DNA from 3 places in the Ureibacillus sp. FSL K6-3587 genome. Region 1 is predicted to be linked to each of the others. Evidence: riboswitches for the same ligand, from Rfam matches in the RefSeq annotation. Region 1 holds a riboswitch; each other region holds the start of a gene.

Region 1 (10,880 bases):
AAAGGACTTTCTTATCCCGACAAGGCCGTACTGACAAACGCAATCGAACATGATCGTGGTCAATTAGAGATATTCATTGATGATTAAGAATGCCTGTACGTGTTCGATCGTGGATACTTAGATTATGAGCGATTTGACCGTATGACGGATGTGTTTTCGTTTTTTGCTAATTTTCCAGAAAAATAAAATCTGAAATTTCAAAACTTATTTATGCGACGCTAGTGATGTAATATATATATAAACTTAAAAGAAATGACTAAAAACAAAAATAAAAAAGCTAATCCATTTCCCGATTTCCACCCTGCAAAACGGGAGATGGATTAGCTATATATTTGACAATCCCCTTCACCCAATTACATATTCAATAATATAAAATCTCTATATAATGGCATTTGATACATTTTCGCATAAACGGTGTCTCAAAAAATGAATGCTGGCAATTTTTTTGAATATGGGCAATTTGCTGTTCCAATTTAAGAATTTTTTCCTTCAGTTCGGCAATGTCCTTTTGCAACTCTTGAACATTATCGATAGAGAGATGAGCCATTTTCGACAAACTCCTTCGCTTTTTGTTTCATCCCTTCTTCCCTCACCGTTTTTTGCAGCTCATGTGAAATTTTCATCGAGCAAAACTTCGGCCCGCACATTGAACAAAAATGCGCGACTTTCGCCCCTTCCGCCGGCAATGTTTCATCATGATATTCCCGAGCTCGATCTGGATCAAGCGAAAGGTTGAACTGATCGTTCCAACGAAACTCAAAGCGCGCTTTTGATAACGCGTCATCCCGCCGTTGAGCTCCCGGGTGCCCTTTTGCTAAATCGGCCGCGTGTGCTGCGATTTTATAAGCGATCACTCCTTCACGCACATCATCTTTATTCGGCAGCCCTAAATGCTCTTTTGGCGTCACGTAACAAAGCATCGCCGTTCCGTACGCGCCAATGATCGCCGCTCCAATCGCGGATGTAATGTGGTCATATCCCGGCGCGATATCGGTCGTAAGCGGTCCTAATGTGTAAAACGGCGCACCTTTACAAATTTCGATTTGCTTATCGACATTTTCTTTAATTTTATGCATCGGCACATGCCCTGGCCCTTCGATCATCACTTGCACATCATGCTTCCAAGCGATTTCCGTTAATTCTCCAAGCGTCTCCAATTCAGCAAACTGTGCTTCGTCATTCGCATCGGCAATCGAGCCTGGACGCAGCCCGTCTCCAAGCGATACTGCAATATCGTACGTTTTCAAAATCTCGCATATCTCTTCAAAATGCGTGTATAAGAAGTTTTCTTCATGGTGGGCTAAACACCATTGCGCCATAATCGAGCCGCCGCGTGAAACAATGCCAGTCGTTCGGTTTACCGTCATCGGTATGTAACGAAGCAGCACCCCCGCGTGAATCGTAAAATAGTCCACCCCTTGTTCCGCTTGTTCGATGAGCGTATCACGGTAAATTTCCCACGTTAAGTCTTCAACGACGCCGTTTACTTTTTCAAGCGCTTGATAAATCGGAACTGTCCCGACAGGCACAGGGGAATTGCGAATAATATATTCTCGTGTCGCATGAATGTGTTTTCCCGTCGATAAGTCCATAATCGTGTCTGCTCCCCAGCGCACCGCCCAAAGCATTTTTTCGACTTCTTCTTCAATGGATGATGTGACTACGGAATTACCAATATTCGCGTTAATTTTTACATGAAAACGACTCCCAATAATCATCGGTTCACTTTCCGGATGGTTAATATTCGAAGGAATAATCGCTCTTCCTTCGGCAACTTCTTGACGTACGATTTCCGGATCTATATTTTCGCGAATCGCAACAAATTCCATCTCCGGCGTAATAATCCCTCGTTTTGCATAATGCATTTGTGTTACAGTTTTTCCTTTTTTTGCGCGCAGTGGTTTTCTCTCGAAAGGCAGAGTAATCTCTGATTGCTTCTCATTACGGAATCCGTTATCTTCCGGTTTCACTGGACGCCCCTCGTATTCTTCAACGTCGCCTCTTTCTAAAATCCAGCGTTTTCTTAGCGGAGGCAATCCTTTTTGAATGTCCGGCTGAAAATCAGGATCGGTGTAAGGACCGCTTGTGTCATAAACACGAACAGGTTCATTTTCAATGATTCCTGTTTCTGTCTTTGTTGGACTTAACGTAATTCCTCTCATCGGTACACGAATATCCGATCTTGAACCTTCGACATATACCTTTTTACTCGCAGGAAATTGCATGAAAGATTTGATGTTTTGCATGTAACTCCTCTCCCTTAAAATAATGATTTAGGATCTGAAGTTACACCAAAACGCGGGGCAGAGATAGGAGAATATATGCGGAAATAAAAATCGGGTTCTCTAAGAGAACCCGATGGAACGCAAATAGCGAAACGTACGCAACAAACACATACACTCCCGCTATCTACTTCCCTACGCTGGTATAACCCAGATCAGGTTCAAAGGGTCAAAGAACTTAAGCGCGTTCTTTTCTCAGTCCAAGCTATTGGACTCCCCTAGTAGATAAGCGACAAACTTATTTAATTTTTCTTAATATTAACATACTTATAAAGCAATGTAAATACGCTTCCTTATACGGTAAACCGGTTTAACATTGTTTGCATATTTTCTGCCATTTTGCTTAACGATGATGCCGATGAAGCAATTTCCTCCATCAGCTTGTTTGGTCAATCACCAATTCCCCTACAAGATTCATTAAATATTCCAACCGCTCTACATCCACTCGAACCGTCGAAGAAATTTTCTTTTTTTGCTGGTTGGCCTTTTGTTTTTTGAGCATTTTGCACATTTTTCAACCCAAGAGCCATAAGGTTTTCTAAAGCATAAAAAAGGACTTCACCCCTTATTTGTAGAATTTTGAAGTGACCAAACCACAAAAATCCATAAGGAGGAAGTCACTTTGTATATTCTACAAGAAAGTCTATTTTCCTTTGAAGAATTGCAAATTTTAGAGTCAAAAGAGAAATTACCGATCTTTTTTAGTGCTCTAGATTTGCGTCCTTATGCTAAACAATTGAAAAGTTCTTCACCCCAAGGGGCTGAAGGACATTCCAAAGAAGGGATATTAAGGGCTCTTATCGCTGCCCCATTAGAAGGTATTGATACTTTTACTTCTCTTCACAATCGATTAAAAAATGACCTGCGTTTTCGTTACCAATGTGGTTTAGATATTAGCAGGCCTGCACCATCCATCTCTACTCTTAGCCGAGTATTTTCTTCACTAACCAAAACTGGACTTGTGAAAAGAATCTTTCAAGATCTCGTCCAGTTAGCTCAAGAGGAAGGAGTAATTGATGGAAAACATCAGGCTATCGACAGTGCCGCCATTGATGCTTATGAAAAGAAGCAGCCTAAGAAGCGAAGTGAACAAACAGGCAACGCCAATTGGGGGGCAAAGTTTGATTCCTTCGGTAATAAAATTACTTGGTTTGGCTATAAGATGCATCTTTCCGTTGACACCAAAAGTGAATTACCAATGGCGATTGAAGTAACCCCTGCTCATATCAACGATGGGGATGTCGCACCACAATTAATTGAACAAGTAAAGAGTTGTACAAACTCTAAAATTGATTTCCTGATAATGGATGGTGGGTACGACCAGCTAAAAAACTACGAATCCGCCAAGAACATCGGGGCTCAAGCTATTATTCCACTCAATTTGCGTAATGAAAAGGAGCCTCCCGAAGGAATTGCCTCCAATGGAACCCCACGCTGTTCGATGGGGTACGAAATGACTTATTGGGGCGCCAATAAGGATCAGCTCAAATTCAGATGTCCACACGCAACCGGAAAAGTGGATTGCCCATTAGGAATGGCAGCCTGTTCATCCTCCAACTATGGAATGGTAGTAAAAATTAACGTGAATAAGGATCTTCGCCGGTACTCTAATCCACACCGCGATTCCAAACGTTGGAAAGAACTTTACAATGAGCGAACCAGTGTAGAACGGTGCAATTCAAGAATGAAAAGTTATCTTACAGCGAACTCCCTGCATGTGTGGGGAATCGATAAAGTAAAAACTCATATTTACTTGAACGCCATCGTATTACTGGTTTCAGCTCTCGCAATGGCAAAAGAGAGTAAAAAGCAACAAACCGCTTAAAAAATTTTTAAAGCGAAAAATTCTGCAAGTACGCCCAAAAAAGGACAAACAGAATATTTGTAAACCAAAGATACAAAATACCCCAATTTATTTGGGTTTCTTTTAAAACTCTTTTTAATAAAAATCTAATTTTGCAAAACTCTCAATTATAAATAATATGTAAATTATACCATTATTATACAAATATTTGTACTATTTTTTGAAATTTTTACATATCTTAAAAGCCTCTTCTAAATTGAAGATCCTATATCCGTCAGGAGTTTTTTTGATAGAAGATTGTATGATTATCTCTCTTAAATCTTTATTATCTAATAAAGGATTATAGCTTAAGAGTAATGCTAGGCCTCCGGCAACATGAGCTGCAGCTAAAGATGTACCGCTTCTTATAGTATAGTTACCGTCTATAGATGTACTTAATATTTTGTGTCCTGGTGCCATAACCGTGAGTTCTTTTCCAGTATTAGAGCCAACCCACCTCTCATTATTTTCAGTTATTGCCCCTACAGCAATAACTTCTTCGTATTTTGCGGGATATGTAATAGAGTTGTTTGATAGAGCAGTATTTCCAGTAGATGCAATAAGAGTAATATTTTCTGAATCAGCTTTCTTAATAGCTTCTTTTAATATACGTGAATCTTTACTTCCACCAAAACTCATGAGAATAATATCTATATCATTATTAATAGCCCACTCAATTCCCTTAGCAATATTTTCGTATGAGCCAATTTGCTTCTTATTTAATACTTTTACTGAATATAGTTCTGCTTTTGGTGCAATTCGTGCTATAATCCCTGCTATATGTGTACCGTGTCCATTATCATCTTCGTAATTCGTCGAATGATTAATAATATTTATTCCACCTCTAATCTTCAGATCTTTATGATTACTTTTAATACCTGTGTCTAAAATAGCAATGGAAACACCTTCTCCAAAGACTTTGTAACTATCGTGAATTTATTGAATTTTTAAATATTCAATACTCCAAGGAATTTCTTTCTTCTCAGTAGAACTATGTCTTTTTTCTTCATAACTCTCTATTTCTGGTTGTATAGATTTTTCACTTCCCTTATTATTTCCGCTACAATTAACGCAAAAAAGTATGGTCACAATAAAAAAAACAATAAATATAATTTTCTTCAATGAAACACCTCCCATGGTATTTGGTACCGTCAAGAATTTTGTGTAATGTATTGGGGTAGGGTTTCTCTGAAATGGATTTGAATTGATAGGGGACTGAGGAGACTGAATATTCAGTCTTCTGTATGCAAAGGGAGAATCCCCCTTATCTCATTTATTTACATTATTTAGTTAATTGTAACGTTCTTCAAACATTCGCTCGAGGGCTTCATGCGCTTCGGCAAATCCTCTTAACTTTCGCCCTGCCCATTTCTCATTAAAATCTTGGATGGTCAAATACACGACTTTTTCCGCAGCTTCTAAACTGCTCAAACTGTTCATCGGCTTTAGACGTTTCCGAATCTCTTTGATCGTTCGTTCGATGGCATTCGTCGTGTAAATCACACTTCGAATACTGCTTGGATCATCCATACATGTAAGGAGGACATCCAACTCATTAGCCCAAGATTGGACTTCTCTTGGATATTTGCTGGACTATTTCGACTCAAACTGTTGAAACATTTGTAACGCCATCTCCTTATTCGTCGCGCGATAAATCAGTTTGAGATCCTCTGCCACTTCAAATTGGTCTTTTTTCCGAACACGATGTAAGGTATTACGTACTTTGTGAATGACACAACGCTGCACATCGGCTTTCGGACAAACCGCCTTAAAGGCTTCCTCCAACCCCGGTAGTCCATCGAACACGCCCAGAAGCACTTCCTTGACGCCTCTTTGGTAGAGCTGTTGGAGAATCCCCCGCCATCCATAGGCGCTTTCTTGTCCTCCCACGAAGAAATCCAAAATTTCGCGATATCCTTCTTCGTTCACCCCTAACACCACATAAATGACTTCTTTCTCTACCGTATCGCGGCGAAGTTTCACGTACAAAGACCGAATAACGTTTGGATAGTGGACGATGGTGCCATTTCTCGATGTCTTCTTTCACGACATCGGTAATCCGGCTGATCGTCGCTGGAGAATAAGCATTTCCTAGAATTCGTTCGATAAACTTGCCAATTTCCCGTGTACTCATGCCACTTTGATACATCCTAATGATGGCTTCCTCCAGCCGGCCGGTGTGCCGTTGGTATGAGGCAAACAACTGTGTTTGAAATTCCCCGTTTCGGTCTCTTGGAACCAAAAGACCTTCAATCCGACCATATTGCGTATCTAGATTTCGTTGATAGTAGCCGTTTCTCATATTCTGCGTTCCAGCCTGTTCGATTTCGAGGAAATGTTTGATTTCTTCCCGCATGATCAGTTCTAATTTTTCCTTCACAAACTGACGAATGACGCTTTCCAGTTGATTTGCCCAGTCGACATTCGGTATATTTCTTTTAGACATAGGTAGGGTACTCCTTTCTCTAAGATTTTTGGTCCAATCAGAGAATGCCCTACCTTTTTTCTTTTGATCTAGTAAAATGCTTTACACAAAATTTTATACATCATCAGAAAACGATCCGTTTATTATGTAGTAAAGGTTTTAAAAAATACAAATCTGAATGATCATCTAATTCATGCAATTGTATACTGTATGTATGATCTTTTAGCCAATTGATTTCAGAAGAAATATTATTTTTGCGGTGAAACATGTGTTTATCCCCTTGCTTTCATAATATTCCGTAGCATTACTGCCCCAAAGCCTGTAAAACGGCCAGACAAACATTTTAAACATTTTTTCATTTGTCACCTCCCTCTCGCTTTTTTAACGGAAGACCCGTTATCAAAATTAAACTGTACGCCCATAATAACCAAGAACCAAAATACCGATCGGATTGCACAGGTAAATTCGTAAACACATCTGGAAAGATCACTAACACAACCGTATCAATGAACATGCCGGGAAGCGCGATAAACATAGCGGCTTTTAAACGTTCCTCTTTTGTCAAGTCTTTAAGCTTGTACAGCGGATAGGTTAATAAAGCAATGACCGGAACAACAAGCAGATAGGACAAAAGAAGAAGTAAAGCGTTTTCTGGATGGAAGAAAAAATGGCCAAAAAACCGGAAAATGAGGGTTGCTCCTAACCAGACAAGAAATCCCCAAATAAGAAAATACACGATCAACACCCCTTTTTCTTAAATAAGGTCATAACCGCATTTCACCAACAATTTTGATCCATCATACCTTCACAGACGGTCCTTATTCTTTTCGGCAATAAAATCTTTAATAAAAAACAACGGGTAAATCATTAAATACAAGTTGGCAGCCCACCAAGTGATGTCAAAATCTTTGCGGAAAACCCAAAATGCAATGGCCTGCAAGCCGGAACAAAAAGTCAAAACAAGAGAAACTAAAGCGTAATTCGTCCACGCCGGGTTGTTTTTATGATATTGATATATGCTGTAAAAACTGGTTATGGAAATAAGAATATCCAACGGAAAAAAAGACCAGTTCCATGCAACAATAATTGGATTATCATAATCTTTAAACGCTACACTTTCAGGTATGAGATGGAAAAGCGTGATGAACCAATATACAATAAATCCAATATCAGTGACCAAAAAAAAACGGTTTTAAGCACTTCATTTTTTCCCGCAATATCACTCATCCATTCTATCGCTTTTTCGTTCATATGCTTCATCAATGAGACAACATAATATAAAGAGCGGTTAATATACTTAACAAATCGGCCTCCCTGCAATCGGCCCACGGACCATCCCTAAGAGATGGGCCATATCAAAAATGTCATCTGCGCTCCTCCCAACCGATCAGCGGAATTCGCTGATTCCGGTAAAGTTGGCATTAAAACAACACCGGCAGCTGCTCCTACTAAAAAAGGTCGGATTCTTCTAATATGAACGAATCAGGGAGCATGATCAACGGAAAGAAACGGCTAAAAGTTTGATTAATTTTATTTTGTTGATTCTTTACATTGGACATTGAGGAAAGGAAAAACAATGCAAGAAAGCATTGCCTCTTTTCGTTCATCTCCAATAAGAAAATCGGCAGAGCGGTCAAATCTTTGATAAATGAAGATAGCATGCGGCAATTCCTCCGTGATTGATGATTTGCCCACCTTTACTTTCGCTTTCTTTGTGCCCTCATGCACACAAAAAAACGGACACATTTTATAAAGATCCTCAATTTACAAAAATAAGGAACCACCTGCCTATAGGATAAGCTAGAATGTGAGATCATCGGCTTTAACGCTAAGCTTATCCTAAACGCGCATACCAATCAATCTTTACCACATGCCTAATGACTCCCATTTAGTCGCCCCTAATGTTTTATAAGCTGAGTTAATTGTCTCAATTAGCCGAAAGGAAATATTACCCATTTTCTCATTTTGAAGTTTTTGAAATGTATACTCAATCTTTGAAACATCCTGTTCTGGAAAATAACGCCTTAATACTCCGGCCTGTTTCATTAAGAGTGCTAAACCTAGCGTCTGTTCATCCATCAGGGCGCATCTTAAGAGTTTTTCTCGCATCCTCTCAAAAATTTCCTCCCTTATTCCAGATTTCACTTCTAATAAACTCTTAACAGGAATTATATAAAGGAATCGTTTCCTCGCGGGCTTCAGAATTTTTTTTTGAACTAAGTGATTAGCAATACGATGCCTTGTACGCAGCCCTCTAGTAGGAAGGTTAATCATCCAATGGAGCAAGCTTTTATTTTTATTTTGTTTGGAAAATATATCCAATATCGCATCCAGAAATTCTAATCCAGTCCTTTTTGACTCAACTAACACTAGTTTTTGGTCTTTTTCCATTAACATTCCTCTATAAAATAGTTCCATAACAGAAAAAATTCTTCAGGTAAACTAAGCCTTTCTTCTTGCATAGAAAAGCCTCCTACTAATAATCTGTTTCCTATAAATTTACTCCCATTTGAACTTTTTGACAGAAATAGTTGTACATACGGCCAAAATACCGCATAGAACTAAAATTTCTTTCGAAAACTCAGATAAATCCTTGCCCAGCCAAACACCCTTAAGTAGCTCCACAGCATAGGTAAGTGGAATTGCTTTAGAAATATTAACCATTAATTTTGGCATAATTTCTAGAGGCACTGTGGCCCCTGTTAGAAAAAGCATGGGAAAATACACGATATTTGCGATAACCGTGGCAAATTTCATATTTGGAGAAAAACTAGCAATAGCAAACCCAATGGAAAAAATACTTAAGGTGGATAGGATAAATGCGACTAACATATCAAAAAACTCTCCCATAAAATCCAATTCAAACACTATTTTACCAACAAGAAACAATATAACCATTCCCAACACTGTCATAATGAAATTGACTAGAATTTGGGATAGGAGAATGTAAAAAGGATTAATTGGAGTTGCTTTCAGCCGCTTGAGAATTTTCCTTTCACGATAACCGCTCACCGACAAGGGCAAACTCATAATCCCAGTCACTGCAATAATCATTGCTATATATGCTGGAACGGAAACATCAACAGTTCCATGTCCTTGAAACATGTCGGATGGCTCATTACCGTAGATTCCCCCAAAGATAAGAAGCAGCATCGATGGAAAAACTAGAGAGAAAAAGACGTTCACAAATGTCCTTAAGAACAATTTGAACTCAATATATGTAATGTTATATAACATTTTCATTACATTCCCTCCGATTTTTCAGCTGTTATTTTAAGAAAAACATCTTCAAGAGACGGCTGAATCACCTTCAGGTCTCTATATCTAATTTGATTATTACCCAAATAATTCAAAATATTATTAACAAAATTAATCTCTCTTCCTTTAACACAAACTTCTGAACCTCTTCTCTCAAGACTAGTAACTCCTGCAATTCTTTCTATTTCATCCAGATTCAGTTCATCCGCCTTAAATACAACCGTTTCTTCTAATCCGAATCTTTTAATAAGGTTCTCCACTGTATCAACCGCCACAACTTTGCCTTTGTCCATAATTGCGATACGATTACATAGGTATTCTGCTTCATCCATAAAGTGTGTTGTCATGTAGATAGTTTTTCCATCCTTTTGCAGCCCCTTTATCAACTCCCACATAGAACGCCTCGCTTGAGGATCCAGACCAGTTGAAAGCTCATCTAAAAAGATAATTTTTGGATTTGCTATCAAAGCAAGGATAATCGCTAACTTTTGTCGTTGGCCACCAGACAACTTAGATACGTATGAGTTAACTTTGTCATAGAGGCCGAAATCATTCAACAAACTCTCATACGGTAAAGGGTTTGCATAGAAAGAGGAGAACATCTTACAAATTTCCCACACCTTAATTTTATCCTGATATGAAGTTTCTTGTAGTTGAACCCCTATCAGATTGTACAGCTTCTTCCTGTCAACTTTCGGATTTAGCCCCAAGACACGAATGCTCCCGGAATAATTTTCTCTTATTCCCTCAATGCATTCAATCGTCGTAGTCTTTCCTGCTCCATTTGGACCAATCATCCCAAAAATTTCTCCTTCTTCGACAGAAAAACTAACATGATCTACCACTTGCACACCTTTGTACTCTACAACTAAATCTTCTACTTCTATGATCACTGTGCTTTTCAACTCCTTTCCTTATTATCTTTTTAAATGTCTTACATAGAATAAGATGCCTCACGTGAATCAGAACCACCTAGATAGAAAATTACAAACAACAAATGGCAGATCAAAGTTGGTAAAAAACTTTCAGTATATAAAATTAAAAGACAGCCAATGACAGAAATAACAATAGC
Region 2 (10,880 bases), 260 kb from region 1:
ATTTGGGCGGAATTGCGAAAGGTTATGCAGTGGAATCCATTGCCAAATGGCTGCAAAATAACACTCGCAGCAAATATGGAATCGTGGACGGCGGCGGAGATATGTCCATATGGTCGAACGGAGAGAAAACGTGGAAAATCGGAATCCAACATCCTTTCGACGAGGAAAAAACCATTGGATCTTTCTCCATCCAAAATGGAGGAATTGCCACATCCAATATTGTGTACCGCAGCTGGACCCAAGGAAACGTGAAAAAACATCATTTATTGGACGGTAGAAATGGAATGCCTGTAGATACAGAAATTGTCCAGGCAACGGTGGTTATGGACCATTGCATCGATGCGGAAGTCGGCGCCAAAGTTTGCTTTATGGCGAATGACGCATCTGTTGACTCTGTTTTATCCAACATCAGCCAAAAGTTCAGTTATGTCCTTGTCAAATCTGATGGAAAAATTGAGACGGGAGGGAATAAAACCCGATGATACTGGATCTGTTTTCTAACTGGAATCTCATACGTGTATCCGGCTTTCTTGCCTATTTTCTACTAACCCTTTCCATCATGGCCGGTCTGATGCAAAAGATTTCTTCTTTTAAAAATCAAAAACAGCTTATGATGGAACTGCACAAAATCAGCGGATGGATTGGGATGTTGACCATTGTGTTCCATGGCACCTTGCTATTGGTGGATCATTACGTTCCTTATAAAATCAGTGAATTAATCATTCCATTCGCTGCCGAAAATGAACCGTTCTTGTCCGGAATCGGAACAATCTCCTTCTATCTGTTCTTAATCGTCATGGCCACTTCCGATTTCTTCATGAAAAAACTCGGTTTCAAACTATGGAAAAAACTTCACTTCTTAGTGATTCCTGCATGGGTGTTTATGATTCTCCATGGCATTTTCATCGGAACCGATTCCGACCAGGTTTGGGCAATCTTTATCTACTGTTTAGGAATTGTTTTCGTTACAACATTGCTTATAATCCGATATTTTGAAGGCAAATTAAAAGCCGTTCATAGTAAAAGTGCTAATTAACCTCCTTAATATACCGTATTGAAACCCCTCTTAAAAAGGTTATCCGGGAAAGATCCAATCTTTCCCGGATAACCTTTTGATTTTATATGCAATTAATATTTCTTCAATTTAATTATAAACTCTGTCCCATTCCCGACTTCACTCTTCACTTCGATTTCTCCTCCGTGGGCTTCCACAATTGTTTTGGCAATGGATAGACCCAGCCCTGTTCCGTTTCGTTTTCTTGATTTATCTCCCCGGTAAAAACGTTCAAAAATATGTTGCAAATCCTTTGGAGAAATGCCGATTCCCGTGTCTTTCACGCTTAACAAGATTTTCTCTCCCTGTTCGGCCAATGAGCATGTGATGGATCCTTCTTTCGTATAGCGTGCGGCATTATCCAGCAATATATAAAGGAGCTGTTGAATTCTTACTTTATCTCCCTTGATCCGGATCCCGTCCTGTATATTTTCTTGAAGTGTCAATTGGGATGGTACAATTCTTTTGAACCGGTTCAGCAATGAATGAACCTGTGAAGAGAGATCGAATTCTTCCAGTTCCAATTTAAAGTTTCCTTGGTCATGTCTTGCCAAAAATAATAAATCGTCCAAAAGTTTATGCATCATTTCCGCTTCCTGTTTCACATCTTCCAACACTTGTTTTCCAAATGGACTCAAGTGTTCCTCTTCTTCACTCGCCAACACATCAATGGAACTATAAAAAACACTGAGAGGTGTTCTTAGTTCGTGGGACGCATCAGAAACGAACTTTCTTTGTTTCTCATATGCTTTTATAATCGGTTTCATTGCCTGGCCGGCAAAGAAGTTCCCTGCCAGAGCAAAAAGCAAACTGAAAAAGATGGTTAAAAACAATAATATCCAAATAATTCGTTGAAACAAATGCTTTTCGTCGGTAATATCCTTTCCGACAACAACGCTTCCGATCAACCGGTCATCCATTTGAAGGGGATAATAGATATAAAGGATATGGACCTTATCCCATTCGATTTCTTTTACGGTTCTTGAAGATGGAGGGGTGAAATCTGTTTCAAAATACTCTTCAAAACCTTGGACGGTCCCTTCGCCTTCGATTAATTGAAAATTTTCATCCAATACGTAGTAGAAAATATCCCTTTCCGGTCGATATTTCAACGGCTCATTCTCTTCAAATTCTTCGTCGATTTCATCATAATCCTCTTCTTCAAAATCTTCGAAAAATCTCTTTTTACGCTTACTCTCCGGTATGATTCTTATATAATTTTTTTTGTACAGTTCTTCTAAAAATTCATGGTTTTCCTTCTCATAAAACCGTTCCAGTTCTTCAATCTCCTGTTTATTGATCGCATTCGAAATAAAAAGATACAGCACGAAAATAAACATCATTAAAATAAGCAGGAGGGATCCTGAATAAATCAAGGTGAGCTTCAATTTCACTTTATTAATTTCCATGGCTATCCCTCAACTTGTAGCCGACGCCTCTCACATTTTTGATGATCGATGGTTTTCCCGGCTCGTCCACTTTTTTCCGAAGCAGTTTCACTAACGCATCCAATGCGTTTTCCGTTACATCTGTATCAAATCCCCATATTCTTTCAATGATCATTTCCCTTGTCAACACTTGGTGTTTATTGCGCAGCAACAGTTCCAGCAACTCATATTCTTTCTTTGAAAGTTCTATCACTTTGCCATTTCTTTTTACAACATGATTGGATAAATTCAATTCCAGATCATCCAATGATAGAATTTCTTCAAAAGGCTTATCGACTCTACGTGACAATGCCCGGAGTCTCGCCACAAGCTCCTCGAATTTGAAAGGCTTCACTAAATAATCATCAGCCCCCGAGTCCAATCCTTCCACCACATCTTCAACGGAATCTTTGGCTGTCAAAAACAAAATTCCACCTTTAAAACCTTTTTCTCTGAGGCGCTTACATACTTCAAGCCCGCTCATACCAGGCATCATCCAATCCAAAATGATCACGTCATAATCGGTGAATATGGAATAATCATAAGCGCTTTGGCCGTCTTTCACCCAATCCACTCGGCCATATTCCTTTTGCAATAAATGATGGACCATTTTTCCCAAATTCTCGTCATCTTCAGCAAATAAGATATTCATTCGACCTTCACCTTCTTGTGCACAGTCTTTTTATACAAGCGTATCAAAAAAGGCTGAAAAAAAAATGAAAAATTCCCATATACTTTAAGGCTATTTAATGTCTTTCATATTTAAACATAAAAAAAATGGCCTCCATATCGAAGGTCTTGCACATTCTAAAACTTTGGCCGTTCATTATCGCTCCGCCCGCACTTTCTTCCTGGTCCATGGGCTTTTACGAACCGTTTTACTTTCATTCGATCGTTTGATGACAGCGGATTGTGGAAGACTGCGCAAACATTGGGCAGAAAGTTGGTTGACAACCAGCTTGTGCATGATATGATAAACATAAATTGGAAATTGTGATTGTGAAACATCCACTAGGGGTGCCTTTAGATAGGCTGAGATCAAAGTGTACCTTTGAGACCCTTAGCACCTGATCTGGGTAATACCAGCGGAGGGAAGTGGAGATGGGTTTTACATGGTCGACATGGTGTTGCTATGAGATGCTGTAGACTCACGCCGCTTTCTTTACTCTGGTAAAGGAAGCGGCGTTTTTGTTTTAAAACAAAGCAATTGATTAAAAGGAGTGGATCCAATGACTATACAACGTTATGACACAGTAATTGTCGGCGGCGGAGTGATTGGTACCGCGATCGCCTTTGAACTTTCCAAACGGCATCATCGCGTCGCAATTTTAGAAAAAGGAACAATGGCTTGTGAAGCATCCCGTGCTGCTGCCGGTATGCTCGGAGCACAATCGGAGTTTTTCTCGCCAAGTCCCCTCGTGCCGCTCGCCTTGCAAAGCCGGGCCCTTATGCCGTCCCTGGCGGAAGAGTTGAGGGAGCGGACGGGGATTGATATCGGTCTTGTTGAAAAGGGAATGATCAAAATAGCGGCCACTGAGGAAGAGGCGGAAGAGCTTCAACGCCACTATGCATTCTGGCGCGGTGCGGATGAACCGGTGCGGTGGCTGACGAATGAAGAAGCGGTTGAAATGGAGCTGTCTCTTGCAAAAGAAGCAATTGCTGGTGCCATATATATTGAAGGAGACGGTCAAGTAAGCGCCCCGGACTTGGCCACAGCCCTTGCATATGCTGCAATTTCAGCCGGCGCCCAATTGTATGAACATACAGAAGTATTAAACATTCGGTCCGAAGCAGGCATCCATCTCGTGGATACAACGGTTGGAACGTTTGCTGCCGAGGCTGTTGTCGTCGCCGCCGGTGCCTGGACTGAGCGGCTCGGTACATCCCTCGGCCTTCCACTTGTTGTGTACCCGGTCAAAGGGGAATGCATCATGGTGCGCACTCATGTTCCATTGCTGCAGTCGACCGTATTTGCCAAAAACGGCTGCTATATCGTGCCGAAGCGGGGCAATCAATTGCTGATTGGCGCAACCTCCACTCCGGATACATTTGAACGGCGTGTGTCAGCAGGCGGGGTGATGAGTTTGCTCCACCGCGCGACCACCCTCATTCCGGACATACAACAAGCGGAATGGATCAACACGTGGAGCGGAATCCGGCCACAGACAAAAGACGGCTTGCCATACTTCGGGGAACATCCGGAACGGCGGGGATTGTTTGTCGCTGCCGGCCATTACCGAAACGGGATTTTACTTTGCGCGATCACCGGTCAGTTGATGGCGGACTTGGTTGAACGGAAAGAAACGGGAATCGATTTATCACCGTTTTCACTGACACGGCACAAAGCAGAAACCCCAATCACTTGAAGTATCCTGCACTCCACATATTCAAAAAATAAAGCGAATGAAGGGAACCTTTGTCTTCCCCCATTCGCTTTGCTTTTGCAAACTGAATTGTCATGTAAAGTTTATACCCGCGCCAATTTCTCGGCCGTATAATCATAACCAACGACTTCCCCTTTTGGAGCGCCGGTTGATTGTTTATCTTGCTTATACCCGAGCAGCGGGAACACGAGTTCAGCAAATTGATATGCTTCCTCCAAATGAGGATAGCCTGATAATACAAACTTATCAATTCCAATTGACTGGTATTCGCGAATGCGTTCCGCCACCGTTTCCGGATCGCCGACAATCGCTGTTCCGCAGCCTCCGCGCACAAGGCCGACTCCTGCCCATAAATTTGGATATATCTCCAAATTGCTGCGATTCCCTTTGTTTAACTCCGTCATTTTCTTTTGGCCGATGGAATCATAGCGGCTAAACACTTGTTGCGCTTTTTGAATCGCATCCTCATCCACATATTTAATTAGGTCATTGGCAGCTTTCCACGCTTCTTCATTCGTTTCGCGGACAATGACATGGACACGCAATCCAAATTCCACTTCACGGCCATGTTTTGCCGCTTCTTCACGCACTTTGTCAATTTTCTCTTTCACTTGTTGAGGCGGTTCCCCCCATGTTAAGTACACATCGGAATGTTTTGCCGCCACTTTGATTCCCGCATCAGATGAACCTCCGAAGAAAATCGGAGGATGAGGTTTTTGGATGCCAGGGAACATGATTTCCCCGCCTTCCACTTTTAAATGTTTGCCTTCATAATTTACTGTTTCCCCAGCTAATAAAGCACGCCAAATATCCAAAAATTCATCTGTCACTTCATATCGTTCATCGTGGGAAGCGAAGATGCCATCACCTGCAAGCTCCACCGGATCTCCTCCGGCAACAACGTTAATCAATAAACGTCCGTTTGAAATTTGATCGAGTGTCGCTGTCATGCGTGCCGCAACAGTCGGTTTCATCACCCCTGGACGGACCGCAATTAAAAACTTCAATTTTTGCGTAACTGTGGCCAGCGCTGACGCTGTCACCCACGGATCATTGCATGGCTTGCCCGTCGGTATTAATACCCCTTCGTAGCCAAGCTCATCAACTGCTTGAGCTATTTGTTTAATGTACGGGAAATTTGTTTCGCGTGCACCTTTCGTTGTAGCTAAATATCTGCCGTCTCCATAAGTTGGAATAAACCAGAAAAAGTCCATCACACTCTCTCCTTTTTATAAGAATTTGTTATTCAACACCTTCAAAGTTGGTTTGCCATTTCAGCAATTTTTTCTCCAATAAACGGACAAGGGAATCGGTCAGTTTACCAACCACCCCGAAAATGATAATGCCGACAAACACCTTATCTGTCTGGGAAAACTGCCGTGCATCCATAATCATATAGCCGACACCGGAACTGGAACCCATCAGCTCAGCTACGACAAGGCTAAGCCAGGCAATCCCGAGCGATAGGCGGATTCCGACAAGAATGTGGCCCAGTGCAGACGGCAAAATTAATTTTGTGAGCTTTTTCCATCTGTTGAACTCCAGTACTTGCGCCACTTCAAAAAGCCTCATATCGACTGAACGTATGCCATTATAAGTGTTGACATATAACGGAAAGAATGAAGCGAACGCAATGAGCAATATTTTCGATAATTCATCAAATCCAAACCACAAGATAAATAATGGAGTCACCGCTAAACTTGGAATTGTTCGCAGCATTTGCATCGTTGGATCCAAATAACTTTCAAATTGCTTGGAAAAGCCGACAGTAAACCCCAGAATCAATGCAATGCTTCCTCCAAGAAAAAATCCGGCTAGTGCACGGTATATACTAATCTTCAAATTTTCCAATAATACACCGTTAATTATTAAGTGATAAAACGTTGTAACAATTTGAAGCGGGCTTGGAAGTACCGTAGCGGATACCAAACCGTAAGACGAAACAATCTGCCAAATTCCGATAATCACTAAGGGTAAAACGAGTCCTTTTCCCCAAAGGATTGTGACTCCCCGTTTTTTCTTCTCATGTGCAATTGGTCGCTTTAACGCTTGTACCCGCACCAAATTACTCAGCTCCTTTTAATACTTTTTCAATAAATCGATTATCCACCACTTCTTCAACATTAATTTTGTTGCTGAATACATCTTGCTCCACAAACAAATCTGCCGCGCTTTGCTGACTGGAAATGACATTTTCATCGATTGCTTGCATTTTATATGGAGTGTTTTTCAATACTTCCTCCACAACCGTTGGATCAATTCCTTTTAAATTCGCAAAAAACTGTACTGCTTCTTCAGGATGTTCATTCATCCAATCGGTTGCCTTTTTATATACTTCCAGATAAATAGATACTAAATCCGGATTATCTTCAACAAATTTTGTACGTGCAATCGTAAACATGTATCCATACGTATCGACATCTTTGCCTTTTAATAATACTTTTGCGTTATTTCCAACTGTTTGATAAGAAATAAAAGGTTCCCATGTCGCCCATGCATCAACGGAACGGTTTTCAAATGCCGGCTGTGCCTCATCGGGCTGAAGTTGAATAATCTCAACTTTTGATGGATCAACACCTTCTTTTTCGAATGCGGCATATAGCAAACCAAATGCACTGCTGCCTTTTGCAACCGCCACTTTTTTTCCTTCCAAATCTTTTACTGATTTAATATCACTAACTTCTGGAAGTAGAATGGCATTATTTGTTTCGCCCTCAGATAATAAAGCAATTTCTTTAAAATCAATCCCTGCCGCTTGCCCTGAAAGCGGTGGTGTATTCCCTACTTCTGTAATATCCAATTTTCCCGCTGCAATTCCTTCAAATTGTGGTGGCCCGCTTTGGAATTCTGTCCAGGCAATTTCCACTCCCACTTCTTTAAAGGCTTCTTCCAACCATCCTTTCTCTTTTGCAATCCATAGTGGCGAAAGAGCTTGTTGGATTCCCAGATTGATAGTTTTTGTTGAAGATGAGGATGTATTGTTGCCGCTGCTATTTTCCAAATCTGATGTACATGCCGCCAATAATAATCCGATTGCTGCCAAAAATAATAAAAATGCTTTTTTCATATCTTTACTCCTCCTAGATGCCTTCTCCATCTTTATATTTTTCACTTTCAGTTTTTTCGAATTCCTCCAGTACCCGCTGCCTTATCTGCTGATAAGAAGGACTTGTTCTGGAACGAGGATAACTTAATTCAACATGCACCAGCTTTTCTACCCTACCCGGATTCGCACCTAGAATTGCGATATCCGTTCCTAGATAAACAGCCTCGTCAATATCGTGGGTTACAAGCAGCATTGTAATGTTTTTTTGCTGCCAAATATCGATGAGAACATCCTGCAAATGCCCGCGTGTGAATGCATCAAGGGCACCAAAGGGCTCATCAAGCAACAAAATTTCCGGATCCCGGATGAGTGCCCGCGCAATGGCCACCCTTTGTGACATACCGCCTGATATTTCGCTCGGATACGCCTTCTCATATCCTTTTAATCTAACGATTTCCAGCATTTCATCTACCTTTTTGCGAACTTCCGGATCTTTCAAATTCAAGTCTGCCGCAACATTTTGTTCAACCGTCAACCATGGAAATAAACGATGCTCTTGAAAAATAAAACCTTGGGCGATTCCCGGTTTCACGATTTGACGGCCATTTACCAGCACAACTCCCCGATATTCGGTATCCAGTCCAGCTACAATTTTCAACAAAGTACTTTTACCACATCCGCTTGGACCGATAATGGTTAAAAAATCACCTTTATTAAGATGCAAATCAATGCCATCAAGTACAAGTTTGCGCTCTTGTTCCATTTGAAAGCTTTTTTCAAGGATTTGAATTTGTACCCCCATAAATAACTTCCTCCCAACAAAAAAAGACAACAAGAGACCCCCATCATGGTACAATGCCATGAATGAAGACCTCCAGTTGTCTGGCCAGTCTTTCTTATTTTTTCATTTATTTACCAGGTATTAACTTAACTGAACTAAAAACAACGTTTAATATAACCTAGTAATTTTATATGTTTAATATAAAATTGTTGTATAAAAATGTCAACACATTTTTTCAATTTTCTTATTATTTGAAATAAGATGATGTTTATAGATAACCTGTCCAAGGTTTTTATTAAACGAAAGGATCGCCTATCGGACATTTCAAAACCTGAACTCAAAATGAAAACCGATTACTTTACGTTCTTAGATTTTTTCTATACCTAACATTTTTCACTATGGAACCAACTATGTTAATATTTTCAATAATAGAAAATAAGGATGTGGAAATCATATGGATTTTTCAAATAAAACCGTGATCGTTACAGGTGCTGGGAACGGGATCGGAAAAGGGATTGCGTTGCTTTATGCGGAAAAAGGAGCCAATGTCATTGTCGCGGATGTTGATGAAAAAGCAGGGGCAAAAACGGTGGATGCAATCAAAGAAAAGGGTGGAAACGCGCTTTTTGTCAAAACGGATGTCAGAGATGAGGAAGAAATTGTCCGCTTAATGGAAATAGCAAATCTGACATTCGGCCGAATCGATATTTTGATCAATAATGCAGGGGTATCGGTATTCAAGTCCCCTTTTGAATTGTCGATTGAAGAATGGGACGATATCATCAACACGAATTTAAGGAGTGTCTTTTTGGCATCCAGGGAAGCGGCAAAATATATGCGGAAGAACAAAGCAGGCGGTTCCATTGTGAATATCGCCTCCACAAGGGCCATCATGTCCGAACCGAATTCGGAAGCTTACGCCGCATCAAAAGGCGGAATCATCGCTTTGACCCATGCCCTTGCCGCTTCATTCAGCGAATATCGAATTACTGTGAATGCCATTTCGCCGGGTTGGATTGAAACAGGCGACTATTCAAAGTTGCGTAAAATCGATCACGAGCAGCATTTATCCAAACGGGTAGGAAAACCGGATGATATTGCGCGGGCATGTTTTTATTTGACGGCGAAAGAAAATGATTTCGTCACAGGTGTTAATCTGATTGTAGATGGCGGAATGACAAGAAAAATGATCTATGAGGAATGAACAGTCAAAGGAAGGGGACCTTGTAAACACCCAAATGGCTTTACAAGATCCTCCTTTCCCCATTTCATATCACCTTTGTGATTTCCATATTCTGCTGTTTCATTTTTCATACCCACTGCAATAATGAAGCCGCCATGAAGAAAAGTCCGGTGATCAATGGAATCCAAAAGAAAGGACTGTCACCAACAGTGAAGGAATCGGAAACGATAATACTGAAAAATAACAAAATCAATCCCAGGCTGCCCCAATAACATTTTGCCCAATTCGATTTCTTTTTTGTCAGAACAATGCCTGCCACACTTAAAATATAAATGAAACTCACAATCATCATGGCAGGAAATAAAGGTCTAAATTTTAATGCATAAACAAAATAATCCAATTGGTTGATATTCCGTCCATCCGTAATTTCTTGCATCATTAAATGTGTAAACGGAGTTGAATATTTCCATTCAAACGGGTTTTCCACTATTTCGCTTCCTTCATACCATGCGAAAAATGTGGAAAGAACAAAAAGTGCCATTCCTATGATCATTTGCAATCCATATTTACCCATCGCTACCCTCCCAATAACTTTACATTTAAGACGTTGCAGTTTCCCGGACGTTTCATCCTTTCTATGAATTTTATCTCCTTCATTCAATTTCTTTCATTTATGAATAAAGAAAAAAGCACATTTTCCCCTATGGAAAAGTGCCTTTCATTGTAATAATCCTTCACTAAAAAACTTGATATCCTGCGAACTTTTATTTCAAATGATATGTATGCTTTCTATTCATTTGTTGAATTTGTCTGAACCATTCTTTTTCCTTTTCTTCTTTTTCCAGGGTGGCTGTAATGGTAATGGAACAATCCAAGCACAGTTTGGAGTAGTTTGTGATTTGTCCGCATCTTTCACAGGGTGCGCCAAGGTTTGGGAACAATGTAGGTTTTAATTTTCCCGTTTTCACCCACTTATGTATAAGCTCATGAGAAACACCTGTTTTT
Region 3 (10,880 bases), 950 kb from region 1:
TTAGAAGTATTCTTGGATTATGAGATATTACTTCCGATAAGATATATTATGTCGGGGTCCCTATATTGCCGAATAAAAAAAGGCGCTATTCGCCTTCGTATTCTACTCTATATCTCCAACTTTCTTGTTTTACATCATTTGTGTTTATGTATGCAACACTTGCTTCAATAACATCGTTTAGATTCAATTGGTGGTCTTTTGCAAATTTTTTTAATCTCTCAAGCAATTCTTTATCACATGTTGTACGAAATTCTACTCGATCTTTTGGACGGTTTTTTTTATCAAATGTTATTGCATTCTCCTTTAATATATTTTCAAAGCCATTTTCAAGTAAATATCCAACATAAGTATTATTCTTATCTGCCATGATTTTTAAATCATCCAACAAGGCTTTGCTTATACGAGTTTTATATTTAATTCTTGAAGAATCAATAGTTTGTAATAATTTCCCATTTACCAATTTCCACAAAATAGTCCACCTCCTATTTTTTAAACCATTGAATTAATCGTTCTTTTTTATACGGAATAAAATTTTCACTGCAATTTGAATAAATGATTTTTGCCAGTTTAGAAAGACTGTCTTTTCCTTTGACCCAGACACGATAAATATCTCTGCCGGACCTAGTTTTTTCAATTGATATTTCAGATCTCAATTCCCATGCTACAATAACATTATACAAGCCATTTGCAAATTCTGCACTTGCAGTAGTGATGTTCATAACATACCCTCTATCTTGAATCCAACCATCCCCGTCAATCACGCCTCTGATAAAGGAAGGCAAATATTGATCGGGCACTGGCGGGAATTTCAGGGACAATGATTTGTTCGCCGTAATTCCCAACCGTTCAAGATCCCTTTTGATTTCACGGGAATGGATGACAAGAACGGGCACGGTCCTTGTTTTTCCCGGCGGAACTATTACATAATCCGCTTCCATATAGTTGGCGATCAGTTTCAAAATCCGCTCCTCTTTTTGAGAAAAATAAATCGTGTTTAACCGGTTATTGACCGTTCCATCTGTCACAAACAAACCTAAAACCCAGGCCATTTCATCCGTCCGAACTTTGAAAAAATCCTCATTCACCTTATGTTTTCTCGGCTGTCCCACGTTCCTTCTCTTTACTTGATTTTTCTCTAATACATAACGGATACCGCGATCCGTAAGCCCGGTCATTTCGCAAATTTCCTTCACCGGCTTGCCGCTGGTATACATTTCAATGATCATTTCATCCGAAATTCCGCGTTTTCTTGGCACACAATCCCCCCTCCAAGAAAAACTGTTTACAAGATAGAATATATGCTCATTTAACATTATAAGAACAAATGTTCTTATTTTCAATTATTTAGGTGACTTCTTCATCCTGTTTTCTCCTTGAAAAAGATTTTAACCCACGGATACAGACCGATATTTATTTGAAAGCTCCAAGAGAGGTCCTGTATAAGCATAATTCCATTCCCCATCGATTAAATACGTGGCTTCGTATCGAACAATCAACCGTTTCATTTCTTTCAGCACATGCTCCGGAAAAGGATGGCTTTTTACCACTTTCCCCTCCTTCCCAATCAGAGAACCATTTCCCCCGATCATCGGCAACTGATGAAATGTATGATCGATAACAGGCAGCATATCCCGTATCGGTCTTGCAGAAGCAAAGACAATTTCATGGCCGTCTTCCCTGACCTTCTGCAACGAATCTAAAATCTTTTCCGATATCGGTTGTCCTATAAAGACTATGGTTCCATTCAAGTAAAAACAAACTTCATCCGTATCACCTTTTCCTTTAATTTTCCATTGCCTAATATACCATGAAACTGTTTTTATGGGATATTTCGCCAAACGTTTTGCCATCTATGTACCAAAAAATATATGCGCCAGTTTTCCAACTGGCGCATGGCTAAGAAGGGTGTTCTGGCCCTGATATCCCGACTTCCTTTATATAAATGCCATTATCAGCGAGCGATTGTTAGGCCTGTAGTATCTGTTGATAATAATCTAGTCTCGCCGTTCACATAAGAAACCCAAACAAGGAAATTATTTTGGAATGCGATGAAAATTCCTTGCGTATTGTTGAAGCCGTTGCCTGTTACATAAATTTTTTCGCCGAAATCAAACTCCAAGTGTTTTTCCATGCCATCATTCACCTCCATTTTTGAAGTTACTATAATAAATGCAGATTTTTTTATGCGAACTGAGTCATATGTACCAGGTTCAAAACAAAAATTTATATTTTATTTATAGAAGAAAATCTAATGAACATCTCTTCCAACAAATGCCCATTCCTATCAAATTGAACCGGCTGAACAAGACCGGAAAATAATCGCGAATTATAAACGAACAAAAGAAACGCTTCAACATGAGCTCACTGGTGAACGCGCGTTTTGCGCCCGGAAGATGCGGGAAATGGATTATACGAAGGAAATGAATGGATATGTATGACGGAGAACAAAAGGAAAGGAAAAGCTGTTTCAGAATAAAAAAATAGGTTACAGGTTTCATAAATTGGAGATTTTGTTAAATTTCAATATATTCACTGCAATTGAATCATGATTATGATATAACTTTCATAAAATTTACAAGATGGACCGTGTATACATAAAACAAGACTTTTTGTTCATTTTTCTTGAATGATTTCATCGATTTATACCCCGTTATTTCTCCAAAAAGTATATAATAGCTGTATATGGAGGTCGAACATGCTAAAAATTAAGAAAATCGAATTTATTAAAGCGGTATATGATGAATCTTTGTCCCATAATATTTTCTCTATCGCCAATGTCTATTTTTCGAACTATCCGCCCATTTTAGGCGCGTTGATATATTGGAAGAAAAACAATTCCCGTTCCGAATTTACACGGGAAGGTGAATATAAATTTTTTTACAACCTGGATGATATCACGTATTTTGCTGCTGTGAAATTCCCGAAAGGCACAAAATTGACGAGGGACCAAAAACAAGAATTATCTTATATCTTATTGGACGAACGGGGATCCATCGGCACATATACCTTTAAAACCCATCCGAGCAGAAGAAAGCGATTCGATCCGAAAAAGACGCTTGCAAGATTGAACATTCCTGAAGATTTTGATGTCAAATCGATTCCTGTCCATTATGGTCCGATCATTGATGAACAGAGCGCGGAAGAAATCCGTAGGGAAAATCCGCATTTATCAAAGGAATTCATTATCGATTATTGTTATTGGCGATATCGTTTAATAAAGCTCCATCCGACTGATTTCGAGCCTTATTTAAAATATGTGGATTTTGCATATGTATGCTATGCTTGCGATCAAATTTCGGAAAAATATTTGATTGATCATTTGGATATGGTGGATGTTTCTGCATTGCAATATAATTACCCGGTGCTTGCAAGGCTTTCTTCATCCTTTAAAAAATATATGGTCGAAGAATTGATTCGAAACGGTATGGAAATCAATCCGCATTTTGCTGATGAAATTGATACGTTTATTGAGGATGATACGTATTTCAGCGAATATGCAACCATTGATTTGTTGGATGATGATTTATTTGAAGAAGATGAGGAAAAAGTGGAATTTCAATTCTTTGAATTCGACCGCGGCCCATATAAGTGGCTTGGAAGTGAACATTTGGTGAAAGGCATCCCTTCCCTCGCTTCCCAATTATATGATGATATGGGCTATAAAAAACCGACAAACGAAGAAATGGATGAACAATTTGACAAATACAGCAAGCAGCAAATCTCATTGATCAGTGCCATTTTGGAGCCCCATTGGCTAAACCGCTACAAAGATCGCATCGATTGGAAAGCGGCCTGTTTATATAATAAACACCTGACGGATGAGTTCTTGACAGAGCATATCGAATTCGTCGATTTTGAGTGTCTTGGCAATAATTTGAGTTGCGTCTTATCCGAAGAATTCATTGAAAAACATATGAATCAGTTCAACCACGACAAACCTGTACCGTTAATTATCCGCTTTTTGACGGTGCAAATGTATTTGAATCATAAAGACAAAATCAAAGTGAATTCCGAATTGCTGTTCCAATATTATAACAGCATCGGCGCACCCGAATACAAACAAATTCTTGATTTGCTGGATGAATAGCAGTTTTTGGACGCCATTTTCAATGAAAATGGTGTTTTTTTTTTTACCAATAAAACAACCTTGCTTGCGGCAACTCGACAAGCAAGGTTGTTAACTGGCTCGTATGTTTAATGTAGACAAATGTATGACCTCTCTTTTCTGCGATCTGTAATGGTTATAGAATATATTCGCGATTTTCTTATGCATTTGCTTGTTCTTTCGTTTTTCGTGCATGTTCGTTGAATTGATCCAATTGTTCTTGGGATAGATGCTCAACGAAAATTGAAAAATTGATTGGTTCCAGACCGAATTGTTCACATTTGGAAACGTAATATTCATAGCCTTCTTGATAAGTAGTCATAAAAAACACTCCTTTTTGATTTGTACTATAACAGTTGTTGTTTGATGATTCTAATATAGTACAGTTTTATTTTGCTGTCAACAAAAAGTTGAAAGACTTGTCTAAATTTTTAAACAAGTCTTTTTAATCTTAAATGAGGCTTTTTACCACTTTCGCGATCGTTGCTCCATCGGCTTTTCCTGCAAGGAGCGGTTTTGCGATTTTCATCGCCTCCCCCATATTCATTCCTTTTGAAATGCCTGCTTCTGTTAAAACATTGGCAATTTCCTCTTCAGATAATTGTTTTGGCAAGAAACTTTGCAAAATTTCCAGTTTGCGGTTTTCCTTTTCGATTAAATCTTCCCGGCCTGCTTGCTTTGCTCCTTCAAGGGCTTGATGGGTCTGTTTCACTTCACGATTGACAACCGCAATTTCTTCTTCATGGGAAAGTTCGGAACCTTTTTCTTTTTCCGCTTGATCCAAGGCGGATTTTAATAATGTAAGAACTCCTTTTGCAACGGCATCCTTTTCTTTCATCGCCTGTTTCAGTTGTTCGAAAACGGCTTGTTTCATCATATGATCATTATTCTCCTTTCATGGGATTTTATGAATATTATTATAATAAATTTTCTTTTCGCCATGAATGAAAAAGTGCTTTTTAATCCAGGATTCAAAACTGCAACAAACAAGGATGGATAATAGAATGCGGCAGGAAAATCGTCGAACGCCGCCTGCATTTCTCTGGTTTAAACAGATCTGTTTTTATTTGATTACCAAAAGCGAATTTTCCATTTTTAAATATAAAACTTCCTATCCCCTGTACAAATACGATCTTTCAAGCTATACTTAGAGCGACAAAATTAAAATCATGATTGAAACCACAGGGGGAGCTTTGTGCTGAGAGTGAACAACTTTTCGTTGTTCTGACCCTTCGAACCTGTAAGATAATGCTTGCGCAGGGATTGTGGGATTTTGGATATATGTTGAATGGTGGACGAGGAGTTCTCCATACATATTCTCCCCCTTGAGGTTTCCATTTTGTGGAGGGGAGAATTTTTTTATGAAAAAAATTAAATTGCAGGCTCTCATTGAAGCGGCGTTTTTTGCGGCATTCGCTTTAATTTTGGATTTGTTGCCATCGATCCAATTGGGGCCCTGGATGTCGGTTTCCTGTGCCATGTTGCCTGTCTTCATTTTAGCTTTCCGTTGGGGATTCACTGTCAGCGTGATTTCCGGGTTTATTTGGGGGTTGTTGCAAGTGGCCACGGGGGATGCCTATATATTTTGCCGGATTATTGTATAAACAGATACAAATCGCCTTTTTTGCAGAGAAGAAGAAAGCAAAAGGATTGATTTTGGCTGTATTGGCCGTCTTCCTGGGAAGTATCGCCCGGTATTTTTGGCATTTTCTTGCGGGTGTCGTTTTCTGGGCGGAATATGCGCCGGAAGGAATGTCCCCAGTGATCTATTCGTTGGTCGTAAATGGTGCAACGATGATTGGCGCGGCCATTTTCTGCTCGATTTTGATCGTACTTCTCCTTTCAGCCGCACCCCGGTTGATTCAGCGAAAAGGATTTGACATTGAAACGAATAAAACAACCACATCCTAATAGGATGTTTCATTTTGCGATCGGGCTGTCTGAAAAACGGGTTAACCGCTTTTTCGGACGAGGCTGGGACATAACTAATAAAGTGAACGAGCTGCAAAAAGATTTTTTGTAATAAATTGATTGGAGTGACGGGGCGAGTGCTCCTGTCGCGCACGCTTAGTCGCAAAGCAAAAGCTTTCCTGCGACGAGCCCTCTCGAGACCCCGCAGGAGCGAAGGATTGAGCTCCGAGGAGGCTCGAGTCGGGCCCGCGGAAAGCGTCCCCGGAACGGAAATCAATTTTCTTCAATTATCAAAAAAACACCATTTTCTCCCGGGAGAAAATGGTGTTTTTTATCTTTTGTCCCAACCTCTCTTTCACTAAAATATTTTGATAAAAAATAATAAATAGATGCCTTTTTTTCTCTCCCAAACCTAATTTCACTCGATTAAACCTATAAACAAAGGATGTTTAAACTTCAAAAATTTATCTTTAATATGAATTATCAAAATATTTATAGTTGATAAAATATTATTTTTATATATAATTTACTATATTAATATACAATATTTCCACTATTAAAACAGTTCTAACAGAAAGGGTTTTGCAACGATGAAAGATTTCTTCAGTAAATTATTAACGGGAATGAGTTTAGGGATTGTGGTTTGTTTGATCCCTAATGCTCTTGTCGGAGAAATATTAAAATTGATTATTCCACATGCAGGGCCCCTTGAAACGTTCTTGACCGCCGTTTTGAACGCCTCTGTACTTGTGATGAGCTTACTGCCGGTGATTATGGGGGTTCTGATTGGAATCCAATTCAAACTGAATCCGGTTCAAATGTGTTCCATCGGACTTGCAGCTTTTATCGGCAGCGGTGTAACGACAATGGATGAAAATGGGGTCATTACGATGGCGGGGATTGGAACGGTCATCAATATCGGGATTACGGCAGCCCTTGCCACATTATTCGTAAAATTCTTAGATGTGAAATTGAAGGATTGGACATTGTTATTGATGCCGGCCCTTACCATTTTCATTCCCGGTTTAATCGGTTTGGCCATTTTGCCTTACGTCCGTGATGCAAGTTTGGCCATCGGGGAAGGCATTATCTACTTAACAAATTTACAACCTGTGTTCATGGGTATGTTAATCGCAATGGTGTTCTCCATTCTGATTCTCTCACCGATTTCAACGATCGGTGTTGCTACCGCCATTATGATTTCAGGGTCGCAGCGGGAGCGGCAAACCTCGGTGTGGCGGCTTCAGGTGTCGGCATGTGCATTGCCGCCTATAAAGCGAATAATTTAAGGACTGCCATCGCCCATCTTGCATCAGCCAAAATTCAAATGCACAATTTCTTCATGAAGCCGCGCATTGCCTATCCAATGATCATTACAGCCGCGATTCTCGGTGTTTTATCAGGGGTTCTTCAAATTGTGGGAACACCGTACAGCGCGGGATTTGGTCTCGCTGGATTCGTGGGACCATTGAAATATTTGGATCTGGTCGGCTGGAACTTTAAAAGCATTACCATTGCAACTGTGATGTTCATCGCATTGCCTGTCCTTTTAAATCTCATTTTCATTAAAGTCTTTGAGAAAAAATTTAAATGGATCAAATCGGATGATTATCTCGTTTCATACGAACATTAACATGGGATGGCTAACCTATTATAATATAGGTTAGCCTTTTTTCGTTCATGCGCCATTTTGGTGGGATGAAACTGTTATAAAACAGAGAATTTCTGAATATTGTTTGATTTTTTATGAATATTGAAATAACTCTAGGATGATGTTTCACTTTCAAGTAAGATGGAACTAATGTGAAGGAGGTATTTAGGATGCAAGTTCGTACGATGAGACTTGAAGAAGAAGAAGCAAAAATTGTCTATCAAGAAGCAGCCGGTTTGGCCATCATCACAATCCATCGCCCTCAATTGAAAAACGCGTTGACAGCCAATATGTGGGATCAACTGGCCAAAATCGCAAAACAATCCCTTGAAAATCCAAAAAACAAAGTATTGATCCTCCGTGGTTCCGGTGAGAATTTTACAGCCGGTTCAGATATAAAGGAATTCAATCGGATGTCGTTGGAAGAAGCGGAAGAAGCGTTTGCCAGAATGGAAAATACGATTTCGACAATCGAGAATTTACCGCTCCCGACCATCGGAGTGATCAACGGACCTGCCATGGGCGCCGGACTGGAGCTTGCATTGGCATGTGATATACGCATAGGTTCTGAAAAAGCGCGCATGGGCATTCCTGTCGGCAAACTGGGCATTACGTTGAATAATAAATTTGCCAAACGTCTTGTGGATTTGGTGGGCCCATCCACAACGAAAGACTTTGTTTTCACCGGCCGCACATTCAAAGCGGAAGAAGCTTATCGGGCGGGCATGTTGAACTATTTGGTGCCTGAAAAAGAATTGACGCGCTTTTCCATCCGTTTGGGAAAATTGGTGGCCAGCATGTCCCCTGCCTCACTGCTGGCAGTGAAAAATTCCGTAAAAGAGTGCATCGATTCCGCTCCGGTTCTTTGGCAAGGTTCGACGCCTTTTGTAGATCCGATCGATTTTCCTGAAGGCGTCCGCGCGTTTGTTGAAAAACGTTTGCCTCAATTTACAAGAAAAAGATAAACAAAAAATGTGGTTGGCGATAAGTCAACCACATTTTACATTATGCCTTTCAAAAAGATGAGAATATGCATCGGTTCAAATTCAAAATGGCGTTGAAACTGGACGGAAATCTGTTTTTGCAACTGCTCCATTTTCTCGATCACATCATAATCAACCGGGGTTTTAATATGAAGGGATACATAAATCTTCGGCTGGAACTTCTTCATGGTGAATTGGACGGAATCCACTTTCGCAACCGCCGGATGGTTCGAAACGACATATTTGATCAAATCGAGATAAACATTCGGCGATATATCGATGGTTTGCCGGTGGAAATCCGGTTGGACAATGGTCGTTTCCCCCAACTTCACCCGATTTTTCGTAAATATATCAAATCCCTTTTGGATGATTCGTCTGAAAAAATTTTGTTCCACTTGCAGATATGGGATGGGCATCAAATGTTTCCCCTGGGTGAAACGGACAAATTGGGACAATTTGATTTCATTTTTTGAGCGGATATCGTCAATATAATAAAATTGTTGGATCGGGCCGAGTTCCAGCTGTTCCGCAATCTTTTTCGTCATTTTATCGCTTGTGCCGATGATCAATATGGATTGGATGTTCTGCTTTTTGATTGCTTCCATCACTTCTTTCCGATGGGCTTCATCCTGAAAAATCGCTCTCCGGACCGCCCGGATCGTGTTCTTTTCAAATTTCGCCGACGTGCCCGCAATTTTTTGCCCGTTTTTGATCAACAACCCATCGTCGATGATGGCTTCGATTTGATGATCATGGGCAAATTGCAAAGCGCTTGTACTCTTCCCTGACCCGCTAGGCCCGCTTAAAGAATATACTTTCATTCTTTCAACTCCATCACTTCTTTTCTAGTATCATATACAAAAACTGGGTGGAAAGCAAAGTCCTTTATTTTTACAACTTTGAAAGAATAAAAATATGTTAAAATATTTTTACGATTTGAATTCGTCAATCTTAAGGAGTGTTTATTTTGAATATTGTTCCATCCAAGAAGATGTCATTATTCCAGCCAGCAATATTCGGCCAATTGAAAGAATATGCAAACAAGCAACAAGCAAAAGGTACGAAAATCATTGATTTAAGTCTCGGAAGTCCTGACCTTCCACCCCATGAAATGATAAGAAATCTTTTGGCGGAGAAAAGCAAACATCCAAATGCCTATGGATATACATTGACAGGGACAAAGGAATTCAATGAAGCGGTGGCCCGTTACTACAAGCGGGTAAACAAAGTGGAACTCGATGCCGATACGGAAGTGCTGCTGACGATGGGTTCCCAGGAAGGATTGGTGCATCTGCCAATCGCCTTTTGTGATCCCGGTGACATTATCCTTACGACCAATCCCGCCTATGTCGCTTATATGGCAGGCATCCATTTGGCAGGGGCGGAAGCATATTACATACCGTTAAATAAGGAGAGAGGTTTCCTTCCGGATTTGTCGGCCATTCCTGAAGAAGTGGCAACTAAAGCGAAATTGATGATTTTGAATCTTCCCGGCAATCCGGTTCCAGCCATGCCATCGATTGAATATTTCACAGAAGTAGTTGAATTTGCAAAAAAACATAATATCATCGTCCTTCATGATGCCGCCTACTCGGAATTTTACTTTTCCGGCGATGGTCCGGTCAGTTTCTTAAACGCCCCTGGTGCAAAAGAAGTTGGAATGGAAATCAATTCTTTATCCAAAAGTTTCAGTTTGGCTGGCGCCCGGGTGGCTTACATCGTCGGAAACAGTGAAATGATCCAAATTTTAAAGCAGCTGAAATCCAATTTGGACTACGGCATTTTTGAACCGATTCAGTCCGCCGCAGCCCTTGCCTTGGATCATTCAGAAATCATTACCGACCATTTGCGGAAAACTTTTTCTGAAAGACATCATGTTCTTACAAAAGGGCTTGAAAAAATCGGTTGGGAATATGCCCCATCGGACGGAGGCATGTTTGTGTGGGCAAAATATCCATTTGACATCGACAGTGTTTCTTTCGCTTTTAAAGCCATTGAACAGGCGGGTGTCGTGATGGTACCAGGCACTTCCTTCGGTTCTGAAGGGGAAGGCTTTGTCCGCATTGCCCTTGTCCAAGAAAAGGAACTGTTGGAGGAAGCGATCGGGCGATTGAAAACGTTGAACATCTAAAGGGTCGGTTCTGAATCGGCTATCATCCAATCAAAATTGGATGATAGCTTTTTCATTTGCCGGAATCCTGTCAATCCGCCATTGGATTTGCTTTATTTG

The links. A riboswitch is a leader RNA that binds a small molecule or an ion and turns the genes downstream of it on or off. The one in region 1 is predicted to bind thiamine pyrophosphate.
Region 2: it holds a riboswitch for thiamine pyrophosphate, as region 1 does, so the genes downstream of both, thiO (glycine oxidase ThiO) here and thiC (phosphomethylpyrimidine synthase ThiC) in region 1, are expected to answer to the same signal.
Region 3: it holds a riboswitch for thiamine pyrophosphate, as region 1 does, so the genes downstream of both, thiT (energy-coupled thiamine transporter ThiT) here and thiC (phosphomethylpyrimidine synthase ThiC) in region 1, are expected to answer to the same signal.

The regions. Positions count from the first base shown of each region.
Region 1 is NZ_CP151969.1:1,999,867-2,010,746, reverse strand. Features, by position in the region: partial or broken gene NSS77_RS09960 (IS4 family transposase) at 1-150, shown strand, start outside; gene NSS77_RS09955 (hypothetical protein) at 362-547, opposite strand; gene thiC (phosphomethylpyrimidine synthase ThiC) at 525-2,246, opposite strand; TPP riboswitch at 2,398-2,512, opposite strand; gene NSS77_RS09945 (hypothetical protein) at 2,550-2,675, opposite strand; gene NSS77_RS09940 (hypothetical protein) at 2,659-2,784, opposite strand; gene NSS77_RS09935 (transposase) at 2,905-4,107, shown strand; gene NSS77_RS09930 (S8 family peptidase) at 4,300-5,061, opposite strand; gene NSS77_RS09925 (hypothetical protein) at 5,062-5,247, opposite strand; partial or broken gene NSS77_RS09920 (IS256 family transposase) at 5,416-6,481, opposite strand; gene NSS77_RS09915 (hypothetical protein) at 6,675-6,818, opposite strand; gene NSS77_RS09910 (DUF5367 family protein) at 6,906-7,286, opposite strand; partial or broken gene NSS77_RS09905 (YvaD family protein) at 7,356-7,755, opposite strand; gene NSS77_RS09900 (GPP34 family phosphoprotein) at 8,414-8,968, opposite strand; gene NSS77_RS09895 (ABC transporter permease) at 9,050-9,793, opposite strand; gene NSS77_RS09890 (ABC transporter ATP-binding protein) at 9,793-10,701, opposite strand.
Region 2 is NZ_CP151969.1:1,742,689-1,753,568, reverse strand. Features, by position in the region: gene NSS77_RS08625 (FAD:protein FMN transferase) at 1-482, shown strand, start outside; gene NSS77_RS08620 (ferric reductase-like transmembrane domain-containing protein) at 479-1,036, shown strand; gene NSS77_RS08615 (HAMP domain-containing sensor histidine kinase) at 1,129-2,463, opposite strand; gene NSS77_RS08610 (response regulator transcription factor) at 2,453-3,133, opposite strand; TPP riboswitch at 3,485-3,592, shown strand; gene thiO (glycine oxidase ThiO) at 3,711-4,847, shown strand; gene ssuD (FMNH2-dependent alkanesulfonate monooxygenase) at 4,949-6,079, opposite strand; gene NSS77_RS08595 (ABC transporter permease) at 6,108-6,899, opposite strand; gene NSS77_RS08590 (aliphatic sulfonate ABC transporter substrate-binding protein) at 6,931-7,932, opposite strand; gene NSS77_RS08585 (ABC transporter ATP-binding protein) at 7,946-8,713, opposite strand; gene NSS77_RS08580 (glucose 1-dehydrogenase) at 9,147-9,896, shown strand; gene NSS77_RS08575 (YjdJ family protein) at 10,003-10,449, opposite strand; gene NSS77_RS08570 (hypothetical protein) at 10,640-10,880, opposite strand, start outside.
Region 3 is NZ_CP151969.1:2,945,914-2,956,793, reverse strand. Features, by position in the region: gene NSS77_RS14580 (rRNA methyltransferase) at 86-469, opposite strand; gene NSS77_RS14575 (LAGLIDADG family homing endonuclease) at 483-1,256, opposite strand; gene NSS77_RS14570 (HAD hydrolase family protein) at 1,386-1,838, opposite strand; gene NSS77_RS14565 (hypothetical protein) at 1,952-2,131, opposite strand; gene NSS77_RS14560 (nucleoside-diphosphate sugar epimerase) at 2,696-4,087, shown strand; gene NSS77_RS14555 (transcriptional regulator) at 4,266-4,427, opposite strand; gene NSS77_RS14550 (GatB/YqeY domain-containing protein) at 4,557-4,982, opposite strand; TPP riboswitch at 5,280-5,386, shown strand; partial or broken gene thiT (energy-coupled thiamine transporter ThiT) at 5,467-6,016, shown strand; partial or broken gene NSS77_RS14540 (PTS sugar transporter subunit IIC) at 6,607-7,649, shown strand; gene NSS77_RS14535 (enoyl-CoA hydratase-related protein) at 7,838-8,632, shown strand; gene NSS77_RS14530 (hypothetical protein) at 8,668-9,471, opposite strand; gene NSS77_RS14525 (aminotransferase class I/II-fold pyridoxal phosphate-dependent enzyme) at 9,642-10,781, shown strand.